Polyangium mundeleinium: one gene and its partner. The protein of the gene in region 2 binds, or shares a complex with, the protein of the main gene of each other region. Links are inferred from orthologs where the notes say so. Each region holds a gene or a part of one and is shown on either strand. Other genes may lie near its edges. The genes, in order: hisH and hisF.

Evidence for each region.
Region 1: the proteins of hisF (region 2) and hisH are in contact, whole or in part, in a crystal structure (PDB 6RU0), measured with the Thermotoga maritima proteins. The link is inferred for Polyangium mundeleinium from one-to-one orthologs. Residues at the interface, in WP_004080486.1 of Thermotoga maritima: Met1, Leu2, Ala3, Arg5, Ser40, Glu41, Asp45, Glu46, Ala70, Glu71, Ile73, Asp74, Ile75, Pro76, Phe77, Asp98, Lys99, Ser122, Gln123, Glu161, Thr195, Leu196, Asn247, Arg249, Glu251; in WP_004080484.1 of Thermotoga maritima: Asn15, Arg18, Arg22, Arg117, Leu118, Pro119, His120, Met121, Gly122, Trp123, Asn124, Asn134, Gly135, Tyr136, Tyr138, Val140, Tyr158, Glu180, Lys181, Ser182, Ser183, Lys184, Ile185.

The regions. Positions count from the first base shown.
Region 1 is NZ_JAQNDO010000001.1:4,764,460-4,779,382, forward strand. The notes cover bases 5,594-8,589. They hold hisH (imidazole glycerol phosphate synthase subunit HisH), read right to left. Parts: upstream 7,416-8,589; coding sequence 6,771-7,415; downstream 5,594-6,770. Other genes in these bases: POL67_RS18995 (DUF1552 domain-containing protein), read left to right, coding at 5,594-6,315; POL67_RS19000 (nuclear transport factor 2 family protein), read left to right, coding at 6,339-6,767; hisB (imidazoleglycerol-phosphate dehydratase HisB), read right to left, coding at 7,418-8,005; POL67_RS19015 (hypothetical protein), read left to right, coding at 8,076-8,589. Also shown: POL67_RS18970 (HisA/HisF-related TIM barrel protein), read right to left, coding at 1-277; POL67_RS18975 (DUF2288 domain-containing protein), read left to right, coding at 334-630; POL67_RS18980 (hypothetical protein), read right to left, coding at 1,155-1,670; POL67_RS18985 (hypothetical protein), read right to left, coding at 1,678-3,063; POL67_RS18990 (DUF1592 domain-containing protein), read left to right, coding at 3,266-4,942; more of POL67_RS18995, read left to right, coding at 4,939-5,593; more of POL67_RS19015, read left to right, coding at 8,590-8,843; lon (endopeptidase La), read left to right, coding at 8,910-11,306; POL67_RS19025 (tetratricopeptide repeat protein), read left to right, coding at 11,309-13,633; POL67_RS19030 (ATP-binding protein), read left to right, coding at 13,645-14,923. UniProt on the Escherichia coli protein: IGPS catalyzes the conversion of PRFAR and glutamine to IGP, AICAR and glutamate. The HisH subunit catalyzes the hydrolysis of glutamine to glutamate and ammonia as part of the synthesis of IGP and AICAR.
Region 2 is NZ_JAQNDO010000001.1:3,648,369-3,663,030, forward strand. Bases 11,928-14,662 are described here. They hold hisF (imidazole glycerol phosphate synthase subunit HisF), read right to left. Parts: upstream 13,825-14,662; coding sequence 13,030-13,824; downstream 11,928-13,029. Other genes in these bases: POL67_RS14645 (hypothetical protein), read right to left, coding at 11,928-13,033; POL67_RS14655 (ferredoxin--NADP reductase), read right to left, coding at 13,913-14,662. Outside these bases: POL67_RS14600 (thrombospondin type 3 repeat-containing protein), read left to right, coding at 1-1,816; POL67_RS14605 (hypothetical protein), read right to left, coding at 1,773-3,176; POL67_RS14610 (peptidase associated/transthyretin-like domain-containing protein), read right to left, coding at 3,190-4,209; modB (molybdate ABC transporter permease subunit), read left to right, coding at 4,298-4,975; POL67_RS14620 (ATP-binding cassette domain-containing protein), read left to right, coding at 4,972-5,697; POL67_RS14625 (hypothetical protein), read left to right, coding at 5,673-6,083; POL67_RS14630 (3-hydroxyacyl-CoA dehydrogenase/enoyl-CoA hydratase family protein), read left to right, coding at 6,208-8,604; POL67_RS14635 (thiolase family protein), read left to right, coding at 8,619-9,782; POL67_RS14640 (patatin-like phospholipase family protein), read left to right, coding at 10,145-11,101; more of POL67_RS14645, read right to left, coding at 11,123-11,927.

The DNA of each region.
Region 1 (14,923 bases), 1.1 Mb from region 2 along the record:
CGAGATACGCCTCCGCCGTCTCGGCCGAGCGCACCCCACCGCCGACCTCCACCCCCGGTCCGAACGCCTGCACGACCGCGCGGACGAGCTCCTTCTGCACGGGCCGACCTTCCCGCGCGCCCTCCAGATCGACCACATGGAGCGCGTCGACCTTGCCCTTGAGGTTCGCCGCAAGGCCCACAGGATCCGCGTCATACACGGTGACAGCGTCGTACCGCCCTTGATGCAGGCGGACCGCCTTGCCCTCGAAGAGATCGATCGCAGGGAGGATCAACATCGCAGGCAGAGGCCTACGATGGAACCAGCCCGAGGAAAAGCTAGGCTCTCGCCATCATGCGGGAACGAATCGCCGAGACCCTCGGAGACGTCCACTGGAGCGACCTCCGCGCGCACATCGCGCGCGACGCCGTCATCATCGTCGACGACGCGCTCGATCTGCTCGACGTCGGCGTGGCCCTCGCGAAGAACGACGTGCCCGCCGTCGACGCGTGGATCCGCGCGGGCAAACTCCAGAAGCCCACGGCCGAGGAGCTCACGCGCTGGTCGCTCGACGCGAGCACACGCTTCCCCGCAGCCATCGTGCAGCCGTTCGTCCTGATCCGACGGCCCCCCGCGAAGGTATTGTCCTAGTCGCGAGTGCGCGTCTCCAGGTCGTGTGCACGCGTCTCCAGGTCGTGTGCACGCGTCTCCAGGTCGTGTGCACGCGTCTCCAGGTCGTGTGCACGCGTCTCCAGGTCGTGTGCACGCATCTCCAGGTCGTGTGCACAAGTCTCCAAGTTGCGTGCACACGTCTCCAAGTTGCGTGCGCGCGTCTCCAGGTCGTGTGCACGCGTCTCCAGGTCGTGTGCACGCGTCTCCAGGTCGCGTGCACAAGTCTCCAAGTTGCGTGCACACGTCTCCAAGTTGCGTGCGCGCGTGTTCCTCGTCACGAACACGCGTCTCCAGGTCGTGTGCACGCGTCTCCAGGTCGTGTGCACGCGTCTCCAGGTCGTGTGCACGCGTCTCCAGGTCGTGTGCACGCGTCTCCAGGTCGTGTGCACGCGTCTCCAGGTCGTGTGCACGCGTCTCCAGGTCGCGTGCGCACGTGTCTTTTGCCACGTGCACGCGTCATCGAGGTCGCGTGCGGGCGCCTTCTGGTCGCGTGCGCGCGTCTCTTACATCCCGCCCATGCCGCCGGCGCCGCCCATGCCACCGGCGCCGCCCATGCCACCCATGCCACCGGCGCCCCCCGAGCCGGGGCCCGCGTTTGGATCGAGGCTCTCGATCCAGAGCTTCACGCAGTTGATCTCGAGATCACTCATCGATCCGCCGAGCGGCATCTTCAGCCCGCACGGCGGCGGATCCACGAGCTTCGCGTAGATCAGGCTGCCCGCCGCATCGATCGGGTTCGCCAGGATCACGCTCCCGCAAGACTCCGTCCCCGCGACGCTCACGAGCCGCGACTCGATGTTCGGCGAGGCCAGGTCCACGGTCGTCGAGCCAGCCGCATGGCAGTTCGCCGTGCCGCATTTCGCCGCGAGCATCGCAGGCACATCCGGGCAGGCCCCGCCGCCCTGGAAGATCGCCTTCTCCTCCTCGGTCAACGTACCCGGACAACCCGCCGCGAGCGCGACGACGAAGGGGGCGGAGAGCGCCGCGACGCAGATACGGAAGAAGCGCGCGTTCATCATCGTCTCCTCAATCCATGTAGGCCAGGCCGAGCCGGACGCCGAAGAACTGATCCAGCGCGCCGCCCGCCACGAACGCGTCGCCGAGCACGGGATCGAAGTCCGAGAAGAACCGGTCGTAGTGGCCGGTCAATCGAATCTGCAGCCCCGTCTCGAAGCGCACGGCGAGCCCCGCCGCCGCCGTGATCCCGTGCACCTTCGCCCCCGAGAAACGCTCGTACACCGCGCCCGTCGTGAGCGGCTCGAGCCACTCGAACCCGAGGATCGCCGCCACCGGCCCGATCGGGATCCACCCGTCGACGCCCGCGCGGATCGCCAGGTAGTCCACGTTCGCCACCTGGCTGCCGAGCGCGCCGGGCGCGTCGATCTCGAACGTCTGCCACCGGACGCCGCCGAGCACGCCAATCACCGGCCCCGTCGGACGCGAGAGCGGGATCCGGTACTTCAGCGCCGCCGTGATCCGCTGGTAGACCGTGTCCACCGGCTCGCCGCCCTCCGTCGCGGATTGCAGCCCGAACGCGCGTGCATACCCGAGCGAGAGCCCGAGATCCCGCAGCACCGGCACCGTCGTCATCGCCGCCGGGAACACCTCGACCCCCACGGCCGCCACGGGCGCGCCGTACACGTCATAGCGCCGCAGGTTCCCCGAGATCCCGTCCGAGTACGTGAACACGCGCCCGCCGATCTCGAAGCCGACCTCCGCCGACACGATCGACGAGCCCGCCTGATGCCGCACCCGCGCCGCAGGCTCCTCCTCCACCTTCGGCTTCGTCTCGGCCGGCGGAGGCGCCGCCGTGTCCGCCGGCTCGGGCGGCGGCGGCGGCGCGTAGGTCTCGACCGCGCTCGAGATCGCCGCGGCGATCGCCTTCCTCCGTTCGTCCTCGGAGCCTTTCAGCGACACCGCCGCGTCGACCGGCGTCGCGTCGTCCTCCGCGTTCACCCACACGAGGTGCACGCGCGTCTCGCCGCGCGCCTTCTGCACGATGCCCACGAGCACCGCGCCCGCGCCGATGATCGACGCCGCTTGCTGCACGCGAGGCACGAGCCGATCACGTTGCTTCGTGTTTGTCATCGCGGCGCCGAGCGGCTTCGACTGGCCCGCCTTGCGCAGCGCCGCCGAAAACTCCTTCGTCGTGGCCACGACGATCCGATCGGGCAACGCAGCCTCGATGTCCCCGCGCACCGAGCCTGCGTCCGGGCCCTCCACGTGCACGGCCAAGATTTTCTTCGCCGCCGGCTCCGCGGCCGCGGCCGAGGCCGAGGCCGGCGCGCTCGCCGCCACGAAGCCGAGGAGGGGCGCCGCGAGGCGCGTCCCGAGCGCGAAGGCCCACGCCGCCGTTCGCGTGGATCGCGAGCGATTCGCCGCCCTTCGCGGCACCGCGTTCATCAAAAGCACGGCGTGAGCCTACAGGGGCCCCCGCCCGGGGGTAAAGACCTCCGCAAGGACGTTCTCGGCAGCAAAATCCTCTGCCATTGCGAAATTCGTGTGAACTCCAAAAGAATCGGCAGATCCTTGGATCGGACGCCGTGCTTGCGCGTTGACGCCCGTGGAGGCCCGGCATACCACCGTGATTGCCAAAGCCCTGGAGGTGGCCGGCATGGAGACTTTTAGCGCCCCTTCCTCCGTCATGCGCCGCATTCCGACGCTCCTGCGCGCCGGAGCGCTCGTCCTCGCTTGTCTCTTGCCCGCGTGCGTCGGGACGATCGGCGGCTCGTCGGAGGATCAAGCAGCCGTTCAATCGATACCCGAGCGCAGCGCCTTCCCGCGCTTGACCCACGCGCAGTGGGAAAACTCGGTGCGCGACGTATTGCGCCTCGAAGCGCGCCCCGGATTCTCGGCGTCGTTCACCGGAGACCCGCTCGGCGGCGTCTTCGACAACAACGAGGCCGTCCTTTCGGTCACGCCGAACCTGTGGGCCGATTACCAGCGCGCCGCCGAGGAGCTCGCGGCCCTGGTCGTCTCGGATCCCGCGAAGGTCGACGCGCTCGTGCCGGCCGACGAGGGACAAGGAAACGAGGCCCGCGCCCGCGCCTTCATCGAGACCGTCGGCAAGCGCGCGTATCGCCGGCCCCTCACCGGCCAGGAAGTCGACAAACTCGTCGCGCTCTTCAACGAGGCCCCGAGCCTCATCGAAGGCGACCCCTTCCTCGCCGGTGTCGAGCACGTCCTCTCGGCCTTCTTCCAGTCGCCGCATTTCATCTATCGCGTCGAAGGCACACGCGAGCCACGCCCCGACGGCCTCATCCCGCTCGGCGCCTACGAGCGCGCATCGCGGCTCTCGTATCTCCTCTGGAACACGATGCCCGACGACGTCCTCTTCGAGGCCGCCGCGGCGGGCGAGCTCGACACGAAGGAGGGCCTGCGCACCCACGCCGAGCGCATGCTCGCGGATCCGCAGGCGCGTGACGTCGTCCTCGCGTTCCACCGCCAGCTCTTCGACTGGAGGAAGTTCGAGGATCTCTACAAGGATCCCGCCGTCTTCCCCGAGTTCGTCCCCGAGATCGGAAAGGACCTCGTCCGCGAGGCCGAGCTCTTCGTCGAGGACGTGGTCTTCGAGCAGGAGGGTGGCTTGACCGAGCTGCTCACCTCGCGCACCGCGTTCGTGAACGACAGGCTCGCGGGCATCTACGAGGTCGACGCGCCGAACGGCGCCGAGTTCGGCAAGGTCGAGCTCGACGCAGAAAAACGCAGCGGCATCCTCACCCGCGCCGGCTTCCTCGCGGCGAACGGCACGGCCCGCGCGTCCGACCCGATCCACCGCGGCGTCTTCGTGAACCTGCGCGTCCTCTGCGCGCGTTTGCCGCCGCCGCCGAACAACGTCCCGCCGCTGCCGCCCGTCGAGGGGAAGACCACGCGCGAGATCGTCGCCAGCCACACGGGCAAGGGCACGTGCGGCGCCTCGTGCCACGGCACGCTCATCAACCCGGCCGGCTTCGCGTTCGAGAACTACGACGCGATCGGCCGTTACCGGTCGGAGGACAACGGCTTCCCGGTCGACGCCGCGGACGCGTACCCGCTCGGCGGCGGCATGGTGAACTTCAGCGATGCCAACACGTGGAGCCAGTTGCTCGCGGAGAGCCGCGAGGCGAACGAGTGCTTCGCGAAGAACTGGCTCGAGTTCGCCTACGGCAGGGACGCCGTGGTCGAGGACGCCAAGCTCATCGCGACGCTCGGCGAGGCCTCGCGCACCGGCATGTCCGTCAAGGAGCTCCTGCTCGAGCTCATCTCCTCCGACGCCTTCTCGACCCGCCGCCCCGTGGAGGTCGCGCCATGAATCGCCGTCATTTGCTTCGAGGTCTCTTCGGCGTCTCCCTCGCGCTCCCGTTCCTCGAGAGCTTCTCGCCGCGCAAGGCCGAGGCCGGCGCGGGCGACGTCCCTCCGTTCGCGATCTTCATGCGCCAGGCGAACGGCGTCGTGCAGCAGACCAACGACGAGCCCGAGATGTTCTGGCCGAGCCAGACCGGCGCGCTCACGACCGAGTCGCTGAACGCCGAGAGTGATCGGACGGTCAGCGAGCTCAGCGCGTATGCCTCGCGCCTCCTCCTGGTGAAGGGCATCAACTTCGCGTTCCCCGGCAACGGCTGCGGCCACTCCGGCGGCGGCAACCAGTGCCTCACGGCGCAGAAGGTCTCCACGGACCCGGTCGGCAACGAGTCGTTGGCGATGGGCGAGTCGATCGACAACCGCATCGCGCGCGAGCTCAACGCCGCGGGCGTCGAGCCCCTCACGTTGTATGCGGGCAAGAAGGCCGGCTACATCAACGAGGTGCTCTCGTACCGCGACGCGAAGGTCATCCGCGCGGCCGAGCACAACCCGATCAACGCCTACAAGGCGCTCTTCGGCCTCTCGGACCTCGACCCCGAGGTCCTGAAGCGGCTCGCCGCGCAACGCAAGAGCGTGAACGACCTCGTGCGTGAGCAGATGCAATCGCTCATGTCGCGCAAGGAACTCGGCAAGGCCGACCGGGATCGATTGGACCTGCATTTCCAGTCGATCCGGGACCTCGAGATCGGGCTCCAGTGCGCGCTCACGAAGGAAGAGGTCGCGGCGATGGAGGTGATGAGCCCGGACGCGCGCTCGAACGACAACCTGGAGAAGGTCGCGCGGATGCAGATGGACATCATCGCCCTCGCGATGGCATGCGGCACGACGCGCGCCGCGACGATCCAGATCGGCGACGGCAACGACAGCACCGAGTATTACATCAACGGCGTCCGGCAGAAGAGCTTCCACAAGATCTCGCACCGCATCGACAGCGACGGCTCCGAGGGCCCGCCGATCGAGGGCGCGTACCTGCTCCACCACGAGATCGACCGCATCCACGCGCGGATGTTCAGGTACCTGCTCGACAAACTCGCGGCCTACGATTTCGGCTCCGGATCGCTCCTCGATTTCGGCGTCGCGGTCTGGCTGAACGATCTCGGCAACAAGTACCACTCGTACACCGACGTCCCGTACGTCCTCGTGGGCGGCGCGAACGGCTACCTGAAGACGGGCCAGTACGTCGACGTGAACGGCGTGCACAACGGCCGTCTCCTCGGCACGATCGGCGCTGCCCTCGGCTGCAAGAACGCCGCGGGAGGCCCGCTCGACGATTTCGGTGACCCCGAGCTGCCGAAGGGCATGCTCACCGAGATCATCGCGTGAGCTGAAATGGTATATCGGGCAGCATGCCCACGCTGCCCGAGCGCATCCTCACGCTCTTCGCCACCTACCACATCCGCCGCGAGAAGGTCCTCGCGGACCTCGACGCGATCTACGCGCCCGACGTCCGCTTCGTCGATCCTTTCAATGACGTCACGGGCAAGGACCGCTTCCTCCGCATCAACGAGAACCTCTTCAAGCGCCTCCGGGAAATGCGCTTCGACGACCTCGCGCTCGTCGGCGAGGAGCCTCATTTCATGCTCGCGTGGACCGCGACGATCGAAGGCCCGATGGGCCTCACCATCACGGCCCCGGGCGTGAGCGAGTTCCGCTCGGAGAGCGGCGTCGTCGTCTACCACCGCGATCACTGGGACGTGCTCTCGTCCATGGCCGCGAGTGTCCCCGGCGTCCGGAAGCTCTATCCGCGCCTCACCGCCATGTTCTTCGAGCGGTAATCGTTACGCCGCGACGAACGCCCCGAGGAGCACGAGCCCCGCGCCCTGGCTCTTTTCGGGGTGGAATTGCACGGCCGTCACGTTGTCCCGCGCGACCGCCGCCGTGACCACGTTCGGCCCGTGCGTCACCGTCGCCACCACGATCGACGGATCCTCCGGCACCGCGTGATAGCTGTGCACGAAGTACACGTGGGGCGCCTCCGATCCCCACGCGCCGAGCGCGCCCTCGGGCGCCCGCTTCATCTCCAGCCGATTCCAGCCGATGTGCGGGATCTTCACCACGTCCGCGCCCGCCCCTGGATTGAGCCTCCGCACGGCGCCCTGAAACACACCGAGCCCCGTGGCCCCCGGCGCCTCCTCGCTCGACGCGAACAGCGCTTGCAGCCCCAAGCAAATGCCGAGATAGGGTTTGCCGCGGCGCACGGCCTCCCGCAACGCCTCGCCGAGCTCGCCCGCGAGCGCCGCTGCGCAATCGCGGAACGCGCCTTGCCCGGGCACCACGATCTTGTCCGCGCCGAGCACGTCTTCGGCTCGCCCGCTGCGAACGACCTCGCTCGCCACGCCGCGATCCTCGGCCGCGCGCGTGATTGCCCGCTCCACGCTGCGCAGGTTCCCCATCCCGAGATCCACGACGACGACCCGCGCCATGGCTAGAGGCTTCCCTTCGTCGACGGCACGCCCGCCACGCGTGGATCGATCCGCGTCGCCCGCATCAGCGCCTTCGCGAATGCCTTGAAGCTGATCTCGATGATGTGGTGCAGGTTCTCGCCCTCGTGCATTCTGAGGTGCAAGTTGCACTGCGCCGATCGGGCGAAGGCCTCGAAAAACACCGGCACGAGCTCCACGTCGAACGTCCCGACCTTCGCCTTCGGGAGCGGTACGCGGAACACGAAATACGGTCGACCCGAGAGATCGAGCGCGCACGTCACGAGCGCCTCGTCCATCGGCAACGTCGCCTCGCCGTAACGCGTGATCCCCGCCTTGTCCCCGAGCGCCTGCGCGACGGCCGAGCCGAGCACGATCCCGAGATCCTCGGTCGTGTGGTGCCCGTCGATCTCCACGTCGCCCTGGGCCTCCACGGTCAGGTCGAAGAGCCCGTGCCGGGCGATCTGATCGAGCATGTGCGAGAGGAACGGCAGCGGCGTCGTGATGCGGCTTTTTCCGGTCCCGTCCAGATCGACCTCGACGGCGATGCGGGTCTCGTGGGTCACGCGTTCGACCCGGCTAGCACGCGGCATGGCGGCCATCGTAGCCCCCGGGCGCGCCCCAGGCGAAGCTCCTGCGCCCAGGATGTGTTATGCCCGCCTCGTGAAGCTCCCCGCCTGGCTCGTCGCCCTCGCGCTCCTCGGCACTGCCTGCAGCTCGAGCACCCTCGTCCAGCAAGGGCCCAGCGACACGCTCCGCGCCTATGCCCGCGCCCTCGAAGAAGGCCGCGTCGACGAGGCCTATCGCCTGCTCTCCGACGACGCCAAGCGCTCGATGTCGCTCGAAGCGTTTCGCCGCGCCGTGAAGGAGAGCCCGGACGAGGTCATCGAGATCGCCCGCGCCGTCTCGCGCCCCTCGAGTGATCCGCTCGTCACGGCCACCGTGAGCTTGCCGAACGGCGACGAGCTGCTCCTCGTCTACGAAGACGGCAAATGGCGCATCGACGCCGCCGCGATCGACCTCTACAGCCAGGCCACGCCGCGCCAGGCGCTCGCGGGCTTCTTGCGGGCCTTCGAGCGCAAGCGCTACGACGTCGTCCTTCGCTACGTCCCCGACGCCGAAAAAGAAGGCATCGCCCTCGGCGAAGAGCCAGCGCCCGCCGCGACGCCCGAGGCCGCCCCGCCGGCCGGAAAAAAAGACGACGCCGCAGCCGCAAAGACGACCGGCACGGAGCTCACGGCGGAAAAACTTCGCGCGGCCTGGGAAGGCCCGCAGAAGGAACAGATCAACCGGATTGTCCAGGCCATCCGCACCGCGCTGCCGACGGCCGTCATCGAGGAGACCGGCGACAGCGCGTCGATGTCCTACGGCGCCGGCGGTACGGTCGCCCTCGTTCGCGAGCACGGGCTCTGGAAAATTCGCGACTTCTGACGCGACCCGCGCCGGGCCTGCGCGTTACGAGCGGGTCCGCAAAAAATGTACTAGGGTGTCGCGCGTATGGCCTCGAACGGCGCGCCCCCCTCTCGACCACCCTCTTCCTCGGGAGAGGATAGCGTCCCGATCCTCCCGCTGCGGAATTCCGTATTGTTTCCCATGTCGGTGGTCCCGATCAACGTCGGGCGTCCCCGCAGTGTCCGGCTCGTCGAGGACCTCCTCGGCCGCGAGCGGGCCCTCGTCGGCGTGATCAGCCAGCGTTCACCCGAGATCGACGAGCCGACCTTCAAGGAGCTCTACACGGTCGGCACCATCGCGCGGGTCGTGAAGGTGATCCGCCTCGGACCGAGCAACTACTCCGTCGTCCTGAACGGGCTCGGCCGCTTCCGCGTGAAGAACATCGTCACGCTCGAGCCGTACATGCGCGCGAAGATCGAGCGCATCCCCGAGTCGCTCGTCCGCGACGTCGAGCTCGACGCGCTCGGCACGGGCCTGCGCGAAGCGACGCGCGAGGTCCTGCAGCTCATGCCGAACCTGCCGCGCGACACGGCGGGCATCCTCGACAACGTGCGCGAGCCCGGCGCGCTCGCCGATCTCATCGCCTCGAACTTCCCGCAGGCGCAGGCGTCCGTCGCCGACAAGCAGGAGATCCTCGAGGCCTTCGACGTGAAGGCCCGCGTGCGGCTCGTGCTCGCGATGGTGGGTCGCCAGCTCGAAGTGCTGCGCGTGAAGAAGGAGATCTCCTCCATGGTCCAGGAGGAGATGGGCAAGAGCCAGCGCGAGTACATCCTGCGCCAGCAGATGAAGAGCATCCGCGAGGAGCTCGGCGAGGCGGGCGAGGACGACGAGATCGAGGAGCTGCGCGAGCGTGTGCGCCGCGCGAAGGTCCCGCCCGAGGTCGAGAAGGTCGTGAAGAAGCAGCTCGGCCGCATGCGCTCGATGGCGCAGCAGTCGGCCGAGTACAACGTCACGCGGACGTACGTCGAGTGGATCGCGGACCTGCCGTGGTCGAAGACGACGGTCGATCGCATCAGCGTGCAGGAGGTGCGCCGTTGCCTCGACGAGGACCACATGGGCCTCGAAAAGGTGAAGAAGCGCATCGTCGAGTACGCCGCGATCCGGCAGCTCCGGGCCGACAAGAAGGGCCCGATCCTGCTCTTCATCGGGCCGCCCGGCGTCGGCAAGACCTCGCTCGGCCGCTCGATCGCCCGCGCGATGGGCCGCCAGTACGAGCGCATCGCGCTCGGCGGCGTACGCGACGAGGCCGAGGTCCGCGGCCATCGCCGTACGTACGTCGGCGCCTTGCCGGGTCGCATCCTGCAAGCGCTGAAGAAGGCCGGCACGAAGAACCCGGTGCTCGTCCTCGACGAGGTCGACAAGATGGGCGTCGATCTGCGCGGCGATCCGGCGGCGGCGCTCCTCGAGGTGCTGGATCCCGAGCAGAACTCGACGTTCCAGGATCACTACCTCGACATGCCGTTCGACCTGTCGCAGGTGATGTTCCTGGCCACGGCGAACAACCGCGAAACGATCCCGCCTGCGCTCTTCGACCGCATGGAGGTCATCGAGGTCCCGGGCTACACGCGCACGGACAAACTCGGCATCGCGCGCGAGTTCCTCGTGCCGAAGCAGCTCTCGGCGCACGGCCTCACGGACGAGCGGCTGGAGTTCACCGAGCCCGGCATCGCCACGCTCGTCGACCACTACACGCGCGAGGCCGGCGTGCGCGGGCTCGAGCGCGAGATCGCGGCGGTTTGTCGGGCCACGGCGGTCAAGCTCGCCGAAGGCAACGCGGTGCTGGAGGTCGTCTCGCCCGAGCACGTCGAGAAGGTCCTCGGCCCGCACAAGCATCGCCCCGAGATCGCCGAGCGCAACCTCGAACCGGGCGTGGCGACGGGCCTCGCGTGGACGCCCACGGGCGGCGAGATCCTCTTCATCGAGGCCACCAAGATGCCCGGCAAGGGCAACGTCGTGTTGACCGGCAACATGAAGAACGTGATGCAGGAGTCGGCCACGACGGCCGTCTCCTTCGTCCGCAGCAAGGCCGGCGAGCTGCACCTCGATCCCGAGTGGCTGAAGAACATCGACCTGCACGTGCACATCCCGAAGCACGGCACGCCCAAGGACGGGCCGAGCGCGGGCGTGACGATGTTCACCGCGGTCTGCTCGCTCCTGCTCGGCTGCCCGGTGCGCTCGGACATCGCGATGACGGGCGAGATCTCGCTGCGCGGCCGCATCATGAGCGTGGGCGGCGTGAAGGAGAAGCTGCTCGCCGCGCACCGCGCCGGCATCAAGCACGTCATCATCCCCGCGAAGAACCGCAAGGATCTCGAAGACGTGCCGCAGGACATCCTCGACGAGGTCAAGGTGACGCTCGTCAACGCGATGGATGAGATCCTCCCGCTCGTGCTCGAACCCCCGCGACAAACGTCCGTGAGCACGCCGCCGCCCCTGGCGTGAGCGTGAACCTCCAACGACTGGCGAGCGCGCGGCCGTCCTCGATCGGCATCGGGGCGGTCGTGCTGCTCGTGGGCGCGATCGGGTTTCTGCCGCTCTTCGATGGGCCCGGCTACGAGAGCGCGCTCGCCGCGGGACTCGTCGTGCCGAGCGCCGCGGCGATCACGACGGCGCTGGAGACGAGCAAGGCACGCCCGGCGCCGTTCGACGCGTTCGCCTCGGGCCTCGCGCGGGGCGCGCTGTTCGTGGGCGTCGCGTGGCTCGTCACGATCGTCCATGGCCTGCGTGCGGGGTTCTGTGATCCGCTCTCCGGCTCGGTCCTGTTTGCCCTCGGCCCCGGGGTCGGCGCGCTGCTCGCGGGCGCCTGGGGCGCGACGGCGGGCGAGATCGCGGGGCGCGTGAAGCGGCGGCGGCTCTGCGCGGTGCTGCTTGCGCTCGCGGCGCCGCTCGCGTCCGTGGGGGTCTCGCTCGTCCGTTTCTACACGAGCCCGATGGTCTTCGCGTACGACCCGTTCGTCGGCTACTTCAGCGGCAGCCTCTACGACACGGTCATCGACGCCTCGGGGCTCTACGCGTACCGAGCGGGTTCGGCCGCGACGCTCCTCGCGGGCGCCGTGCTCGCGTCGCACCTCGCGCGCACGGACGAAGGCAAGCTCGCGCGCCGCTCGATCAACCAGCCGAGTGCGATCGTGCTCGGCGTGTTCGCGGCTGCGGCGAGCCTCGGGATGACGTTCTTTGGTCATCGCCTCGGGCACTGGCACACGCCCATGAGCATCGCCGAGACGCTTGGCGGCAGGGTCGAGAGCGAGCGTTGCGACGTCGTCTACCCGCGCGGCATGCCCCGCGAGGACGCGCTTCGTTTCGCGCGGGACTGCTCTGCGCACGTCGTCGCGCAGGAGGCGTGGCTGGAGACGAAAGGGCCCGCCAAGATCACGGCGTACTTGTTCGCCGATCCCGCGCAAAAAGGCGCGCTCATGGGCGCGGCCGACACCTACATCGCCAAGCCCTGGCGGAACGAAGTCTACGTCCAGCAGAACGGCTATCCGCACCCCGTGCTCGGCCACGAGATCGCGCACGTGATGGCCGGATCGTTCGGCCGCGGGCCCTTCCGCATCGCCGGCAGCCTCGGCGGCCTCTTGCCGAACCCCGGCCTCATCGAGGGCATCGCCGTCGCGACCTCGCCACACGAGGGCGCGCTCTCGGCCCGTGAGTGGGCCAAGGCCATGAAGGACCTCGGCAAGCTCCCCAAGCTCTCGCGCCTCTTCGCGCTCGGGTTTCTCGGGGAAAACTCCAGCGTCGCCTACACGGCGAGCGGCGCGTTCGTGGGGTTCGTCAAGGAACGGTACGGCGCGGCGGCGGTGCGCGCGTGGTACGGCGGCGGACCGCTGCCGGAGATCACGGGCGCGAGCTGGGACGAGCTCGAGCGGTCGTTTCACGAGGACCTCGATCGCGTGGTGCTGCCCGAGGCGGCCGTGGCCCAGGCGCGCGCGCGTTTCGAGCGGCCCGGGATCTTCGGCCGGCGGTGCCCGCACGTGGTCGACGCCTGCCGCAAGCGCGCCGAGGAGCAGAAGGCCCGCGGCGACGATGAGGGCGTGATCGAGGCGCTCCGCGAAGCCCTCGCGCTCGATCCGGGCGAGAGCGGCGCGCGCGTCTCCATCGCCCGCGCCCTCGTTCGTCTCGGCAAGCCCGATGCGGGCAAGGCCGAGCTCCAGGCGATCGCCGACGAGGCGCGTTTCTCCCGTCACGTCCGCGACCGCGCCCTGGAGGAGCTCGGCGACATCGCGCTCGCGGAGGGCGATCACGAGCGCGCGATGGTGCATTATCGCGAGGTCATGTCCCGTACCGTCGAAGAGGACCCGCTCCGCACCCTCGACGTGAAGCTCGAAGCCACACAGAACCCGCGCGGCAAGGACGCGATCGTCGCCCTGCTCGTGGGTACGACGGGCCACGGGCCCGACAAGGTGCGCGCTGCGGAGGAGCTCGGCGCGTGGGCCGCGAGCGCGACGGACGACGGCCTGCCCGACTACCTGCTCGCGCGCAGCTACGTGGGCAGCGGCGATTTCGCCGAGGCCGCCCGGCGGCTGGATCGCGCGCTCGGACGCCGCCTCGTGATCGGTCGGGTCGCGGCCGAGGCCGAGCGCCTGCGCCTGGTCACGGCCTGCGCGCTCGACGATCGTCCGACCGCCGAGCGGATGACGCTCGCCTACGTCGCGCGGAAAGACGTGCCACGTGCGCGACGCGAAGCCGCGGCGAGCTTGTATGCTCGTTGCACGGGCGCACCCGCGCCGGCCGTCCCCGAGGCCACGAAAGCCGGGGGCGCGCTTCCATGAGGGAGGGATTGGTGCCCGATTCGGACAAGCTCGTCGTCCTCAACGCCGTGCTCCGCGTGGCGGCTCGTCACCCGAGCCTGCTCGCGTCGGCCGCGTTCGAGGACCTCTCGCGCACGCTCGCGGCGCACCTCTCGTTCGCCTCCATCGCCGTGCTCCTGCCGGACGACGAGGGACACCAGCGCTTCTACACCGACACCGCCGATCCGAACCTGCCCGGCAACGTCCGCTTCGGCGCCCGCATCCCCTTCGATCCGAGCTTCTACCAGCGCGTCTACGTCGAGGTTCGGCCGTACATCTGCGACGACACGCGCCTCGGCAACGAGATCGAGCGTTCGGTCGGCGAGGCTGGCTACCGGTCCTACGTGGCCGCGCCCGTGCGCTCGCCGGATGGGAAGCGCGCGCTCGCCACGTTCACCATGACGTTCGCGGAGCCGGGCGCCGCGAGCCGGGCGCCGGTCGACATGATCGAGGAGATCGGGGACATCTTCGGCGCGAGCATCGAACGTTCGCTTCGGTCCGCGCGGGAGCGCAGGCTCGCGATGATCCTCGACACCTCGGGGGACGCGATGCTCGCGTGGGACCGGAGCGGCCGCGTCACCGACGCGAACCGCGCCGCGCTCGCGCTCACGGGCCACGCGCGCGAGGCGCTCATCGGCCGGAGCATCGGCTCGCTCCTCGATCCCGAGCCCGATCCGGCCGTGGGGTTGCCGCAGCCAGACGCGCGCCTCGTCCTCGTCGCGCGTACGCCCGAAGGCGAGGCGCGCCGGCTGCCCGTGGCCGTGACGATCACGGCCGTGGAGGACGATCCGCTCGTCGCATGCCACGCGCTCCTGCGTGATCTCTCGGCGTGGGAGGCGAGCGAAGGCGAGGTGGTCGCGCACCTCGCGCGCATTCGTGAGCTCGAAGAGCAGCACCGCACGCTGCTCGACAACGCTCCGCTCGTGATCTTCCGGCTCGATCCGAGGACGCTCGAGCTCGTGTACCTGAACCACTGCGCCGAGCGGCTGCTCGGCGTCCCGCTCGACGAGGCGCTCGCCACGCCGGGGTTTTTGTGCGGCGTGCACGTCGATCAGGAAGGCGCCGCCGCCTACGACGAGGCCGTTCTCCGGGCCCGCGCGGGCATGCGCTCCTCGCCGTACGAGGCCCGCCTCGCGCGCCGCGGCGCGCACGCCATCACCGCGCGCGGCACGATCTACCCGCTCGTCGGCAAGGGTGGCGAGGTCGTCGCGATCGAGGGCCTCTTCATGGACGTGAGCGTCGAGCACGCCGCGCGCACGCGCCTCATCCAGG
Region 2 (14,662 bases):
GGGGGACGCTCGGAGCGCCATGCGGCGCGGGTCGCGCGGCGCAGGCGCCTGCGTGGTCGTCTCCGCGTTCGCGGCGGCGAGTTTTTTCCCGAACGTCGTGCGCGCCGATCCGGCCGTGTGTGCCCTGGAGCCGGCGATGTGGCCGGCGCGCGCGAAGCCTTATTTCCTGATTGCCGTCGATTCGTCGAGCGCGATGACGGCGAGCGTCATGCAGGGAGGGGCCGCGGTGACGAACTCCTGCGGCTACCCGACCACGCGTATCGGGCACGCGAAGTGCGCGGTGAAGAAGACGGTCGAGGCGTATGGCGACAAGGTGAGCATCGGCCTCGCCGCGTTCGCCCGCGGGACGGTCCTGACCTGCGCGTCGTCGTGCGGCAACGACGGAAACGGTTCGTGCATTTGGCTCGATTATGGCGGGGGGGGCTCGCCGCAGGCCGGGTGCGGGCCGGAGCCGAGCTCGCTGCCGAGCTCTGCGGACCGGCGCGGGGCCGAGATCCTGGTGCCGGTGCGGCGCGACAACTTTTATGCCCCGCCGCTCGACCCCTCGAACGTCCCGGAGCTCTTGCAATGGGTCGACCACACCTGCGCGCCGTCCGGCGGGATCCCCAAGGAGGTGTGGGCCACCGGCGGCAAACCGCTCAACGGGGTGTTGCGGGACGCGTACCGATACCTGTCGGTCGGCTGGACCAGCCCGAACGGAAACCGGTCGTTCCCGTCCCCTTTGTCCGACGCGGGAGAGCGGCCTTGTCGACCGCTCCGCGTGATTCTTCTCACCGCCGGCACCGAGGGCTGCGACGACGCGGCGGACGCGGCGGACGCGGCAGCGGATTTGCTCACGGGGTTCTCCAAGGGAGGGATCTCCTGGAGCGTGAAGACGCATGTCGTCGATTTCGGGAGCATCGCCGTCAACGACGCCATTGCGAACGCGGGGGGGACCAGCAAGGCGATCGCGGCGGCCGACGAGGCCGCGCTGACGACGGCCCTCGCGAGCATTCTCGAAAGCTCGCTCGTCGGGGAGACCTGCGACGAGATCGACAACGATTGTAATGGCTGCACGGACGAGGGATTCGGCAAGGGAGACGCGTGCAGCGCAGGCATCGGCGCCTGCATGAGCACGGGCGCGCTGGTGTGTGACGGCAATGGCGCGACCGAGTGCAACGCCACGCCCGGAGAGCCGACGGCGGAGGTGTGCGGCGACGCGATCGACAGCGATTGCGACGGGGCGCCGAGCAACGGGTGCAGCGCCGACGCAGACGGGGACGGCGTGCCCGACGCGTACGACGATTGCCCGGACGTCGTCAATCTCGAGCAGGGGGACCAGGACGGCGACGGCGTGGGCGACGCGTGTGACGCCGATCCCGACGGCGACGGGATTCCCACGGAGATGGGCGACAACTGCCCGATGACGCCGAACGCCGGGCAGGAAGACCGTGACGAGGATGGTGTCGGCGACGCGTGCGACGCGGACGACGCCGTCGACGACGACGGGGACGGGGTCGCCGATACGAACGACGTTTGTCCCGGCGTCCCCAATGTGGAGCAGAGCGACATGGACGGCGACGGCGTGGGGGATGCGTGTGACGCCGACATCGACGGGGACGGCGTCGCCAATTTCGCGGATTCGTGTCCCCTGGACCCGCGGCTCTCCTGCCCGAACCCCGTGGTCGACGTGTCCGGGTGCGCCTGCCGGGTCGGGAGCACCGCCGCCGCGGGCCCCGAGCTTTGGGCCTCGATCCTCGCGGGCCTCGCCGTCCTCGCCGCTCGCCGCTCCGTCAATCGATCCGCATCCAGAACGGCTCGAACGACTCGGCGCTGATCATGTCGTCCCCGGCCGTCAGGGTTCCCTCGAAATCACCCACCAAAAAGACGCGCCCCTCCTCGCTCACGGAAATGCCCGTCGCGTGCTGCGCATACTTGCCCCCGAAGGAGCCGGCGCGCAGCGTCCGCAGGGACGCGTCGAGCTCGAGGACGAGCATGTCCTCGGCGCCTTGGCTCTCGAAGACACGATCCCCCACTTCGACACGGCCTGTGTAATCGAGCGCGATCATGGCGCCTCCGTCCGGCGTCCCGGCCATCGCCCTGGCGCGCGTGACGCCGGTCTCGCCGAAGCTCCGGACCTTGACGAGCGCGCCTTTGGAATCGATCGTCGCGACGAATGCCGCGCGCTCCGCCGACGTCGCGGCGAGCGTGGCGCCACGCCCCACGCGGCCCGAGAAGCTCCCGAACACGAACGTCTGCCCCGCGGGATCCACGATCACGCCGGCCGCCTCCTCGTCGCCCGTGTCCCCCAGCGCGAGCATCCATCGCACCTCGCCCGCGCCGTCGAGCGCAGCCACGAAGACGTCGCTGCCGCCCGCGCTCTCGACCGCCGCGCTTGCCGGATCGAGCGAGCCCTCGAAATCGCCGACCACGACGGCCCCGCCGTCCGGGCCTGCCGCGATCGCCGCCGCTCGTTGCGCGAGCGGGCCGCCGAGCCGCGTGGCGAACCGGGGCTCTCCCGCGGCATTCAGCGAGGCGACGAAAACGTCATAATCACCCTCGCTCGCGAGCGGACCGCTGCCGAGGTCGATCGTACCCGAAAACATGCCCGCGAGGATCGTACCGCCGTCTGCGGTGGTCGCCACGCTCGTCGCGCGTTGCTCCCCGACATCCCCGAAACGTTTTGCTTCGCCGAGGACCTCCCCTCCCGGGTTGAATCCGGTGAGGTTCGCGAGAAACGCGTCCCGCCCGCCCACGCTCTCGACGCGGCTCGGCCCGAAATCGAAGGCGCCTGCGAGATCCCCGACGAGGACGATGTCGCCGTCCGCGCGCGCGGCCGTCGCGCGGGGGCGCACGGAGCCGAGATCCCCGGTGACGACGGACGCAATCAGCCCGCCTGCCGGGGCGAGCTCGAGGAGAAAGAGGTTCTCCTCGGCGTCACACGGCGCGGGGTTCATGCCGAGGAGCAGCTCGCCGCTGCAATGGCCCACGACGACAGATTCGCCCGAGCTCCGCGCCGCGACGCCCGTGAGCGCGCGCGCGCCCGTGCCGCCGACCTTGACGACCGCCGCGGCCTCGAACGTGCCGACCGGACCCTCCTGCCACGTCGGGAGCGGATCCAGGAGCGCCGGCGCGCAGGCTGGGAGGAGCGGGAGCGCGACGAGCAGTGCGAGCGCGGACGGCGAGGCCCTTCGCATGAAACGCGTCCTTTCAAAAATGGCCAAGGACGACAGCGCCGCCGGCGCCCTTCGTGGCCCACGGAACGAAGGTCACGGCCTCGGTCGTCTTGGCGGCCCCGTACGTCCGGACGAAGCCCACGGCGGCGAGGCCAACGCCAGCCGCGCCGAGCGCGCCGAACGTGAGCGAAAGGGCGAGGTCGCGGTTCCACGACGCGCGGTACGCCTCGGCGAGCCCGGGCGCGTCGCACGTGCCATCGGGGCAGCGCTCCGCCACGGCGCTCCGGACGTTCATGTGCGCGACGGTGAACGCGATGCTCCCGCCGACCGCGGCGAGGCCCCCGATCCCGGCGATCCAGGCCCAGGTCGGGACCCCGCGATGGGCATGATCGGGGCGCTCGGGGGAGCGAAGGTGGGTCGAGGGGAGGGGAGGGATTCCCGGCTCCGTCGGGCGCGCTGCCTGCACGTCGAGCTCCACCGTCTTCGACTCGCCTTTCGCCACGGTCACGCGCGTCTCGACCGGCGAAGCGCCGGGCATCTGCGTCGTGAGGACGTGCTCGCCCGGATCCACGGGCAGCGCCGTGCCGAGCGAGGCCGCCCCGAGCTCGAACCCGTCCCGCGTCACCCGGACCCCGTCCGGGGTTTTTCCGCGAAGGACGAGGGTGAGCTTGGGGATCGAGGGCTCGATCGCAGCTTTTTCTTTCCGGGCGATGGCCGCGCGCGCCCCATGTTTGGGCCGGAGCGTCGCCGGCATGGCGTCGACTTGCCGCAGATATTCCGCGTAATGGGCGGAGGCCGAGGCGATCTTGCCCCAGAGGCGCTCGCATTCGGCGAGGGTGAACAAGGTCCCTGCTCGCGGATCGAGGCGCTGGCTCTCGGCGAACGCGGGGCAAGCCACGTCGAAATGGCGGGCCTGCATCTCGACCAAACCTCGGTCGAAGAGGGCCTCGGCCGCCGCCTCCTGCTGCGCGTACGCCGGGGGCGCCCCGAAGAGCGCGGCCGCGCCGGCCAGAGGCCACGCGAAACCCCGCAGGGGCTTCCAAACGCCGGACATGAGAGACGGTATCGTTTGCCCGGGCGAGGCGTCAAGCCGAGCGCGCATCGCTGGCCCACGCGCGCCGCGGCGTCTAGCATCGCCGCCGGTGGAGTCGTCCACGTCGTTCCCCATCCTGCTCTCGCTCCGTGTCGCCGGCTTGGCGCTGCTCTTCGTCGGGCCGATCGGGCTCGCGGTCGCGCTCTTGCAGGCGCGTGTCCGGTACAGGCTGCGCGGGCTCGTCGACGCGCTCGTGCTCTTGCCGCTCGTCCTGCCGCCCTCGGTCGTCGGGTACTTCCTCGTCGTGGTCTTCGGGCGGCGGGGGCTCCTCGGGCGGATGCTGGAGGAGGGGCTCGGCTTGCGGCTCGTGTTCTCGCCGGCCGGCGCGGCGCTCGCGTCGGCGGTCGTGGCGCTGCCGATCCTCGTGAAGACGGCGCAACCGTCGATCGAGGCGGTGCCATCGCAGCTCGAAGACGTGGCGCGCACGCTCGGGCTCCGGCCGTGGGAGGTCGTGTTTCGGGTGACCTTGCCGCTCGCGTGGCGCGGGGTGCTCGCGGCGCTCGTGCTCGGCTTCGCGCGGGCGATCGGCGAGTTCGGAGCGACCTTGATGCTCGCGGGCAACATCCCGGGCCGCACGAACACGATGCCGGTGGAGATCTTCTCGGCCTTCCAGGAGGGCGACGACGCGCGCGCCGGGCTCTACGTGGCCGTGCTCTCGGGGATCTCGGTCGTGGTGGTGCTCGTGGCCGGCTTGCTCGGGCCCAAAGAAGGGCGGGCACCGGCATGAGCGACGCGCCTGCGCTGGAGGTCGATCTGCAGGTGACCGTGGGGCGCGGCGGTGCGGCGTTCACCGTCGAGGCGCGCTTCTCGTTGCCCTCGGGCGTGCTCGTCCTGTTCGGCCCCTCGGGCGCGGGCAAGACCGTGACGCTGCGTGCGATCGCCGGTCTGATCCGGCCGAAGCGTGGCGCCGTGCGCCTCGCGGGGGAGGCCCTCGACGACTGGATGCGCGGGGTCCACGTGCCGGCCGAGCGGCGGCGGATCGGGTACGTGCCCCAGGATCAGGCACTCTTTCCGCACCTCGACGTGCTCGGCAACGTGGTCTTTGGCCTGCCCCGCGCCGCGCGCAAAAACCCCGGGGCCACGACGCTCGCGTTGCTCGACGAGCTCGGGCTCTCGGCGCTGCGCGGGGCGCGCGTGGACGCGCTCTCCGGCGGGGAGCGGCAGCGGGTGGCGCTCGCGCGGGCGCTCGCCGCCGAGCCGAGGCTGCTCCTGCTCGACGAGCCGCTCTCGGCGCTGGATCGCGCGGCGCGGCTCTCGATCGGCCGGTCGCTCAGGGAGGCGCTCGCGCGGCGCTCGCTTCCGGCGGTGCTCGTGACACACGACGCGGAGGAGGCGGCGGCGTTCGGGGACGTGTTCGTCCAGTTTGAGCGCGGAAAACCGGCCCGGCCGTTGCCGCGGGAGGTCGTGCTCGGTGAGATGGGCTCATGTCCGCATTGCGGCAAGCCGTGATCGGCGAGCACGTCGCGACGATCGAGCCGCCGGATCTGCTCGTCCTGAGCTTCCGCGGCGTGATCCGCGCCTCCCACGTCGCGGACTACGCCGCGATGCGCACCGAGCTGCTCTCCGATCAGCGCTACCTCTTGACCCTCGCGGATCTACGCCGCGTCGAGGACGTCGAGCCCGCATGCCGCCGCAGCATCGCGGCCATCCGGGACGATCGCGCGCAGGCGACCGCGTTCGTCGGCGGCAGCTTCCGCTTCCGGGTCGTCGCGGAGCTCATCGCGAACGCGGCCCGCATCTTTGCGCACAGGAAGCTCGCTTTCCGTTTCTTCCCTGAAGAAGCCCCCGCCCGCGCCTGGCTCGCCGAGATGCGCCGGACGTTTCGTGGTGTGTGAGCGGGCCAGGGTGGACAAGAAGCTCGCTCGCCCCTACCTGCCGCGTCGCGGCATCTGTCCGTAGACACCGGCCGGCCTCCGCGGTACCCGTCTGCCGGCAACGACAACCAGGGAGCCTTCTCGGATGAAGCCAATCCACCGTGCAGCCGTCATCGGCGCCGGGGTCATGGGCAGCGGCATCGCCGCCCACCTCGCGAATGCCGGGATCCACGTGGTCCTGCTCGACATGGTCCCGCCGGGTTCAACGCTCGGGGCCTCCGCCCCGAACCCCGGCGATGCTCAGAAGAACGACCGCGCCGCCCGCAACGCGTGGGCGCAGGGCGGGCTCGACAAGGCCGTGAAGGCCAGGCCGGCCGCCTTTTTCCACCCGTCCTTCGCCCGCCTCGTCGAGGTCGGCAACGTGGAGGACGATCTGGAGCGCGTGAAGGATTGTGACCTCGTGATCGAGGCGATCATCGAGAAGCTCGAGCCGAAGCAGAGCCTCTTCGCGCGCCTCGAGGCGCTCGTGAAGCCGGGCGCGATCGTCGCATCGAACACCTCGGGCCTGCGCATCGCGGAGATGATGACGGGTCGCGGCGAGGCGTTCCGGAAGAACTTCCTCGTCATGCACTTCTTCAACCCGGTCCGCTACATGAAGCTCCTCGAGCTCGTGGCCGGGCCCGACACGGACCCCGCCGTCTTCGAGCGCGTGGTCCGCTTTGGCGAGGATGTGCTCGGCAAGGGCATCGTCGTCGGCAAGGACACGCCGAACTTCGTGGGCAACCGCATCGGCGTGCACGCGATGCTGGCGACGCTCCAGGGCATGCTCGAGCTCGGCCTCGAGCCCGAGGACGTCGACGCGATCACGGGCCCCGCGATGGGCCACCCGAAGAGCGCGACCTTCCGGACCGCGGATCTCGTTGGTGTCGACACGTTCGTGCACGTCGCCGACAACTGCTACGCGTCGCTCACCGCGGACGAGGACCGTGAGGTCTTCAAGGCCCCGGCGTTCGCCCGCGCCATGCTCGAGAAGAAGATCCTCGGCGACAAGACGAAGGGCGGCTTCTACAAGAAGGGCAAGGACGGGCAGATCCAGACGCTCGACGTCAAGACGCTCGAGTACCGGGCGAAGGGCGGCGACGAGGCGATCCGCAAGGCGACGAAGTCGATCGAGAAGATCGACGCGCCCGCGGATCGCGTGCGCAAGCTCGTCGCGGATCAAGGCAAGGCCGGCGCGTTCGCGTGGAAGGTGCTCTCGAAGTCGCTCGCGTATTCGGCGCGGCGGATCGGCGAGATCACGGACGACGTGACTGCGGTCGATGACGCGATGAAGTGGGGCTACAACTGGGAGCTCGGGCCCTTCGAGACGTGGGACGCGCTCGGCTTCGCCGAGACCACGGACCGCATGAAGGCGGAGGGCATCGCGCTGCCGGCCTCGATCGAGAAGATGCGCGCCTCGGGCGCGACGGGCTTCTACAAGGGCGACGAGGTCTACGACCTCGTGAAGGGCGCCTACGTGAAGCGCGTCGTGGATCCACGGAACGCGACGTTCTCGATCCTGAAGAAGGGCGAGGCGCCGGTGCTCAAGAACGACGGCGCCGAGGCGTGGGATCTCGGCGACGGCATCCTCGGGCTCACCTTCAAGACGAAGGCGAACAGCATCGACGCGGACGTGATCTCGATGCTCTCGCTCGCGGCCGCGAAGGCCGAGGAGGACTTCCGCGGGCTCGTGATCTCCAACGACGGCGATCACTTCTGCGTCGGCGCGAACCTGTTCCTGGTCGTGATGGCGGCCGGCAGCAAGGACTGGGAGTCGATCCGCGCGATGGTGAAGAACTACCAGTACGCGACGCAGCGCTTGAAGTACGCGCGCGTGCCGGTGGTCGCGGCGCCGTGGGGCATGACGCTCGGCGGTGGCCTCGAGCTTTGCTTCGGCGCGGACGCCGTGCAGGCGGCGGCCGAGACGTACGCGGGCCTCGTCGAGGTCGGCGTGGGCCTGATCCCGGGCGGCGCGGGCACGCTGAACATGCTCTGGCGCGCGCTCGAAGGCATCCCCGAGGGCGCGAGCATCAACACGCTGGAGATCGTGGCCCAGGTCTTCAAGAACATCGCGCTCGCGAAGGTCGCGACGAGCGCGGACGAGGCGAAGGCGCTCGGCTACTTCCGCAAGACGGACGGCGTCTCCTTCGACAAGGCGCGCCTCTTGACCGAGGCGAAGGCGAAGGCGATCGGCATGGCCGAGTCGGGCTACCACCCGCCGGCGCCGCGTGCGTACCGGCTGCCGGGCGAGAGCGGCATCGCGACGCTCCGGATGATGGTCGACACGCTCGTCGCCGGTGGTTATGCCACCGAGCACGACGCCAAGATCGCGACCAAGCTCGCGGTCGTGCTCTGCGGCGGCGCGAGCGGCAACGCGCACGACGTGACCGAGGACGAGATCCTCGAGCTCGAGCGTGAGGCCTTCGTGAGCCTGTGCGGCGAAGAGAAGAGCCAGGCGCGCATGCAGTCCATCCTGATGACCAACAAACCCCTGCGGAACTAGGCGAGGCGACGACCATGGCAGACATCGTGATCGTGGAGGCCGTTCGTTCGGCCGTGGGCCGGGCCCACAAGGGAGCGCTCGCGCAGAAGCGCCCCGACGAGCTCGCGGGTGAGGTCGTTCGGGGCCTGCTCGCGCGCGTGCCGCAGATCAAGCCGTCGGAGGTCGACGACCTGGTCCTCGGGTGTGCGATGCCGGAAGGCGAGCAGGGGCTCAACGTGGCGCGGCCCGTCGGCTTGCTCGGCGGCCTGCCCGAAGAGGTCTCGGCGATGACCATCAACCGGTTCTGCTCGAGCGGCCTGCAGGCGATCGCGCTCGCGGCGGGCAGCATCGAGGCCGGGTACGCGGACATCGTCATCGCGGGCGGCGTCGAGAGCATGTCGATGGTGCCCATGACGGGCAACAAGATCTCGGTCTCGCCCGAGGCGATGGATCGGTACCCGACGGTCTACACGCCGATGGGGATCACGGCCGAGAACGTGGCCAAGCGCTTCAACGTGGCGCGCGCCGATCAGGACGCGTTCGCGCTGGCGAGCCAGAAGAAGGCCTCGGCGGCGATCGAGGCGGGCCGCTTCAAGGACGAGATCGTGGCCGTCACGGGCGTGCGGTACAAGGGCAACGAGCGCATCGCGTTCGAGTTCACGCGCGACGAGCTGCCGCGCCCGGACACGACGCTGGAAGGCCTCTCGGCGCTGAAGCCCGCGTTCGCGACGGTCGGATCGGTCACGCCGGGCAACAGCTCGCCGCTCTCGGACGGCGCGGCGGCGGCGATCGTGACGACGAAGGCGAAGGCGGACGCGCTCGGCGTGAAGCCGCTCGGCTACCTGCGCATGTTCGTCACGGCGGGCGTGGATCCGTCGATCATGGGCATCGGCCCGGTGCCGGCGGTGAAGAAGCTCCTGAAGAAGACGGGGCTCTCGATCGCCGACATCGACCTCGTCGAGATGAACGAGGCGTTCGCGAGCCAATCGGTCTACTGCCAGCGCGAGCTCGGCATCCCGGACGAGAAGCTCAACGTGAACGGCGGCGCGATCGCGCTCGGCCACCCGCTCGGCTGCACGGGCGCGAAGCTCACGGCGACGGCGCTCTACGAGCTGCGCCGCCGCGGTGGGCGGTATGCGATCGTGACGATGTGCATCGGCGGCGGCATGGGCGCGGCGGGCTTGTTCGAGCGGGCCTGACCAGCAACCATCGTTGAAGAGGGCCTCCGTGCGGCATGCACGGGGGCCTTTTTCTTTCCATGGCGGAGGCTCGTCGCCGGGGTTGTGGCGAGGTCGGGACCTCGGCGGAGGCTCAGCGCCGAGGCGTCGCAGAGGTCGGGACCTCGGCGGAGGCTCAGCGCCCAGGCTTCGGGGAGGTCGGGACCTCGGCGGAGGCTCAGCGCCGAGGTTTTGGCGAGGTCAGGACCTCGGTGGAGGCGCATCGCCGAGGCGTCGGAGAGGTCGGGACCTTGGCGGAGGCTCATCGCCGAGGCTTGGGCTTGCCTTTGGAGATGATCTCCGCCCCCCGCCCCGGATACCCTGTCCGATGGAGGGCTCGTGTCATGGAGATCCGGAATCTCGTGTTCGAGGGTGGGGGCATGAAGGGGATCGCGTATGCCGGCGCGATCGCGGAGCTCGAGCGGAGGGGGCTCCTCGGGGGCATCACGCAGGTCGCCGGCGCCTCCGCGGGCGCGATTACCGCGGCCTTCCTGGCCGTCGGCGTCGATGCCGTGGAGCTCGAGAAGATCCTGCGCGAGACGGACTTCTCCGATTTCATCGACGGCAAGGGCTGGCTCATCGGGGACGCGAAGCGCCTCCTCGACAGCTACGGCGTGAATCCGGGCAAGACCGCCGAGGATTGGATCCGCAACCAGATCGCGCACCTCACCGAGCGCCTGACCGGCCGCGCCCAGCCCGACCTCACCTTCGCCGAACTGGCGGCCCTCGCCGTGGCGTGCCCTGGCCGCGCGCGCAACCTTTACGTCGTCACGACGAACCTCTCGCGCCGCATGACCGAGGTCTTCTCGGCCGCCTCCCACCCCGACGTCCCCTTGTACAAGGCCGTGCGCATGTCGATGAGCATTCCGCTCTTCTTCGAGGCGTACTCGTTCAATGGAGACCTCTATATCGACGGCGGCGTCTCGTGGAATTACCCGATCGACCTCTTCGACCGCCTCCGCAAAACACCTGTCCTCGGCGACCAGCCGCGTGGGCCGGAGGTCGAGGAGGGGACGCTCGGCTTTTGCCTCGGGACGAAGGCGGAGAACGACGCCGCCCGCACGGATTGGCGCCTCCCGCGGATGGAGATCAACGATTTCCAGAACTACAGCAAGGCGCTGGTCTCGTTCATCCTGACGTCGTCGACGCTCTTGCACCTCGACGCGGCCGCGCTCGCGCGGACGATCTTCATCGACGACGCCGGCGTCTCCACGACCGAATTCAAGCTGCCGAAGGCGACGCAGGACACGCTCATTGCCAATGGCGCGGCGGCGACGAAGGAATGGTTGGAGCGAGGGTAACGCCGCGCTGAATCGCGCGCGTCATTCCCCCTCGTCCGTCGCGGCCACCGGCCTCTCGGCGGCATCCCTCGGCGTCGCCTTCCAGAGCTCGGGCACGCGCGCAAAAATCCCCGGCTTGGCCCAGGCGAGCACGCCCGTCCCTGCCAGCACCACCAAAAGGAGCGCGAGCGGCACGAGCACCCGCGTCCCCATTCTCCGCGAAACCGGCACCAGCGGCGCCGGAAGGATCTCCGCCGGCTCCTTGGGCGCCTGCGGCAGCCATTCCGGGCTTTTTCCCTCGGACCGCGCCGCAATCCGGATCGCCGGCATCACCTCCGGCGCGTAGGGTGTCGGTACGAGCCCGGCGAGCTCCTTCAAGCTCGACGCCGTCGCCCGGAACATCGCCTCCTCGCCGCCCTCCGGCAGCGCGAACCGCTGGAGAAGCTCATCCACGCGGTCCGGCCCCGCCTTCACGGGCGCCGCCTTTACGACCGCCTCCGCCGGAGGCTCCTCCACGATGGCGGCCGGCGGCGCCGCAGACGCCACAGGCTCCGCAGCCACCACAGGCTCCACCACGACCACCGCAGCCTTCACCGACACCGACGGCGCCACCGAAACCGACGGCTCCACCGACGCGGGGGGCTCCGTCGCAGGATGATCGAGCGCCTCCACCATGCCCGAGAATCCCGACGGCGATAGCGCCTCCACGCCTTTTTCCACGGCGGGCGAAGGCAACGGCGTGAGCACCTCGAACTCGAAGCTGAGCAGCTCCTCGGCCGAAGGCGGCTGCTCCGACGGCACCGTATGCACCACGGCCGCCGCTTCCTCCACGCGTGCTTCCTCCACGCGCGCTTCCTCCGCCCGCACCGACGGCGCCACCATCGGCCGCGCCGATCCCGGCTGCGGCGTCGGCGGCCGCATCCCGAGCCCGACCGGCCACGGCAATGTCGACTCGTGGACCACGCGCACCCCGGCGTCCCCCACGGACACCGGCGCGGCCGCGGGCGACGCCGAGGGCGGCGGCAAGAGCTCGACCGCCGCTTCCCGCGCCGAAAGCAACGTCGAATCGGATACCGTGGGCGCCACGGGCGCTGCTATCTGCGCGACGACCGGCTCCGACGCGGGCAACACCGCGGCTGCGGGGCTCGAGTGCTCGCTTTCGGCGGGTGCTTCCAGCAAGGCGAGGTCGACGCTGCAGAGCGGCGTCGCGTCGGTCGTCTCCAGGGACATCGGGTCCTGGAGCGTCGGCGTCGCCTCGCGCAGCGGACCCGAGGGCGGCGCGGTGAAGAGCAGATCCGGCGACAGGGAAGGGATCGCTGCGATCGAGATGGGCCGTTTCGACACGGCCACGGGAGCGGGAGCGGGAGCGGCCACGGGAGCGGGAGCGGGCGCGGCCACGGAAGCGGGAGCGGGCGCGGCCACGGGAGCGGCCACGGGAGCGGGAGCGGGCACGACCACGGCCACCGGCGCCTCCACCACGACCGGCGCCGGCAGTGGTGCCGGCTCCACACAAAGCCCCGCCTCCACCGCGCGCGCCGTCTCCTTCGCCAGCCTCGCCAGCGTCCGCTTCGCGGCACCCCGGTTCAGCGGCACCAGCGCGGCCTCGATCTCCGCCGCCACCATGCCCGGACCTCGCTCGGCGGCCTGCGCCCGTGGCCTCGCCACCGCATGCAGCCCCGGCGCTCCGCCCGCCGTCACCGCGAGCAGCCTCGCCAGAAGCGCCCGCAGCCCGCGCGCGGCCTCCGGGCCCGACAGCACCTCGCCTTGTCGGTCCACTGCCACCACGCCCTCGGCCGAGAGCGTCACGGCTTTCGGGTCCACCCGGATCGGCAGATTCCCGAGCGCGTCACAGAGCGAAAGCACGAGGTAACCCGCGCTCTCCGGCACCATCGCCGCGGCCCGCGCAGATGCGGCCCCGAGGACCTCCGTCAGCGTCACGTTCGCCCGATTCACGACCCACCTCTCCTCGGTTCCCCAATGCGCACCGGTACTCCGCGTCCCGCGAGGTACGCCTTCGCCTCCGCCACCGAGTACGTCCCGTCGTGGAAGATCGACGCGCACAGCGCCGCGTCTGCCCCTCCCACGACGAGCCCCTCGTACAGATGTTCGAGCGTCCCCACGCCCCCCGACGCGATCACCGGCACGCTCACCGCGTCCGCCACGGCCCGCGTCAGCGCGAGATCGTAGCCCGCCTTCGTCCCGTCCCGGTCCATGCTCGTCAGCAGGATCTCCCCCGCGCCGAGCCCCGTGATCCGCTTCGACCACGCCACCACGTCGAGCCCCGTCTCCCGCCGCCCCCCGTGCGTCACGACGGTCCACCGTGCCGGTTCTTCCTCGGTCCCGACCCGCCGCGCGTCGATCGCCACCACGATCGCCTGCGCGCCCCAGCGCGCCGCCGCCCGCTCCACGAGCTCCGGCTCGCGCACCGCGGCCGTGTTGATCGCGATCTTGTCGGCGCCCGCGTCGAGCAACGCCTCGATGTCGCGCTCGCTCCCCACGCCGCCGCCCACGGTCAGCGGCACGAAGATCTGGTCGGCGGTTGCGCGCACCATGTCGAGCAGCGTCCCGCGTTTCTCGTGGGAGGCCGTGATGTCGAGGAAGGTGATCTCGTCCGCGCCGGCCTCGTCGTAGCGCCGGGCGGCCTCGACGGGGTCGCCCGCATCCCTGAGCCCGACGAACTGGACGCCTTTGACGACGCGTCCGTCCTTCACGTCCAGGCACGGGATGATGCGCTTGGCCAGCACACAGCGCGCTTAGCGCCCGCGAGGCCCGAGGGCCAACTTCCCGGGGACCCTCGAGGTCGGCGCGGACGAGGGAACGGCCTCGTCGAGGTCAAGGCCCCGCGAGCACCACGCCCGACGTGCGCGGGCGGGCCACGCAGGCCAGCACGTACCCCGATTGCTCCTCGTCGGGGCTCAACCCCTCGACGCACGACTGCTCGACCTCTCCGGCGAGACATCGAAGCTTGCAGGTGCCGCAATCCCCCACGCGGCACGAGGTCTCGATGGGTACGCCCGCCGCAGTCGCGGCTTCGAGGATCGTCGCGCCCGCCGGGACGGGCACCCAATGCTCCTTGCCGTCGAGCCGCAAGGTGACGAGCTGCGCCTGCGTGTCGCCCGCCGCGTCGGGACGAGCGAAAAACTCCTGGAAGATGCGCTCGGGGGGGACGGAGAGCGCCCGCAGCGCCTCGCCCACGACCGCCATCAGGCCCTCGGGGCCGCATACGTAGAATTCGGCAGGTTTTCCCTGGGCGAGCTCGCCGAGCAACGTGGTCGCTCGCGCGGCGTCGAGGCGCCCCGGGAGCCCGCCCATGCCCGCGGCGCCTTGCTCCAGAACGTGTACGACGTCCAATCGCCCTCCACTCTCCTCGATGAGGCGATCGAGCTCGGCGCGCAGGAGGATCTCCTCCGGCGCGACGTTGCAATCCAGGAGCGACACCGTGGTGTCCGGCTCGCCATGCAAGAGCTCGCGCATCATGGCGTGGATCGGCGTGATTCCGCTGCCCCCGGCGACCAGGACCGCGTGCCGCCCCCCGGCGCGCGGCTCGACACAAAAACGTCCCTGGGGCCCGGAGACGGCCAG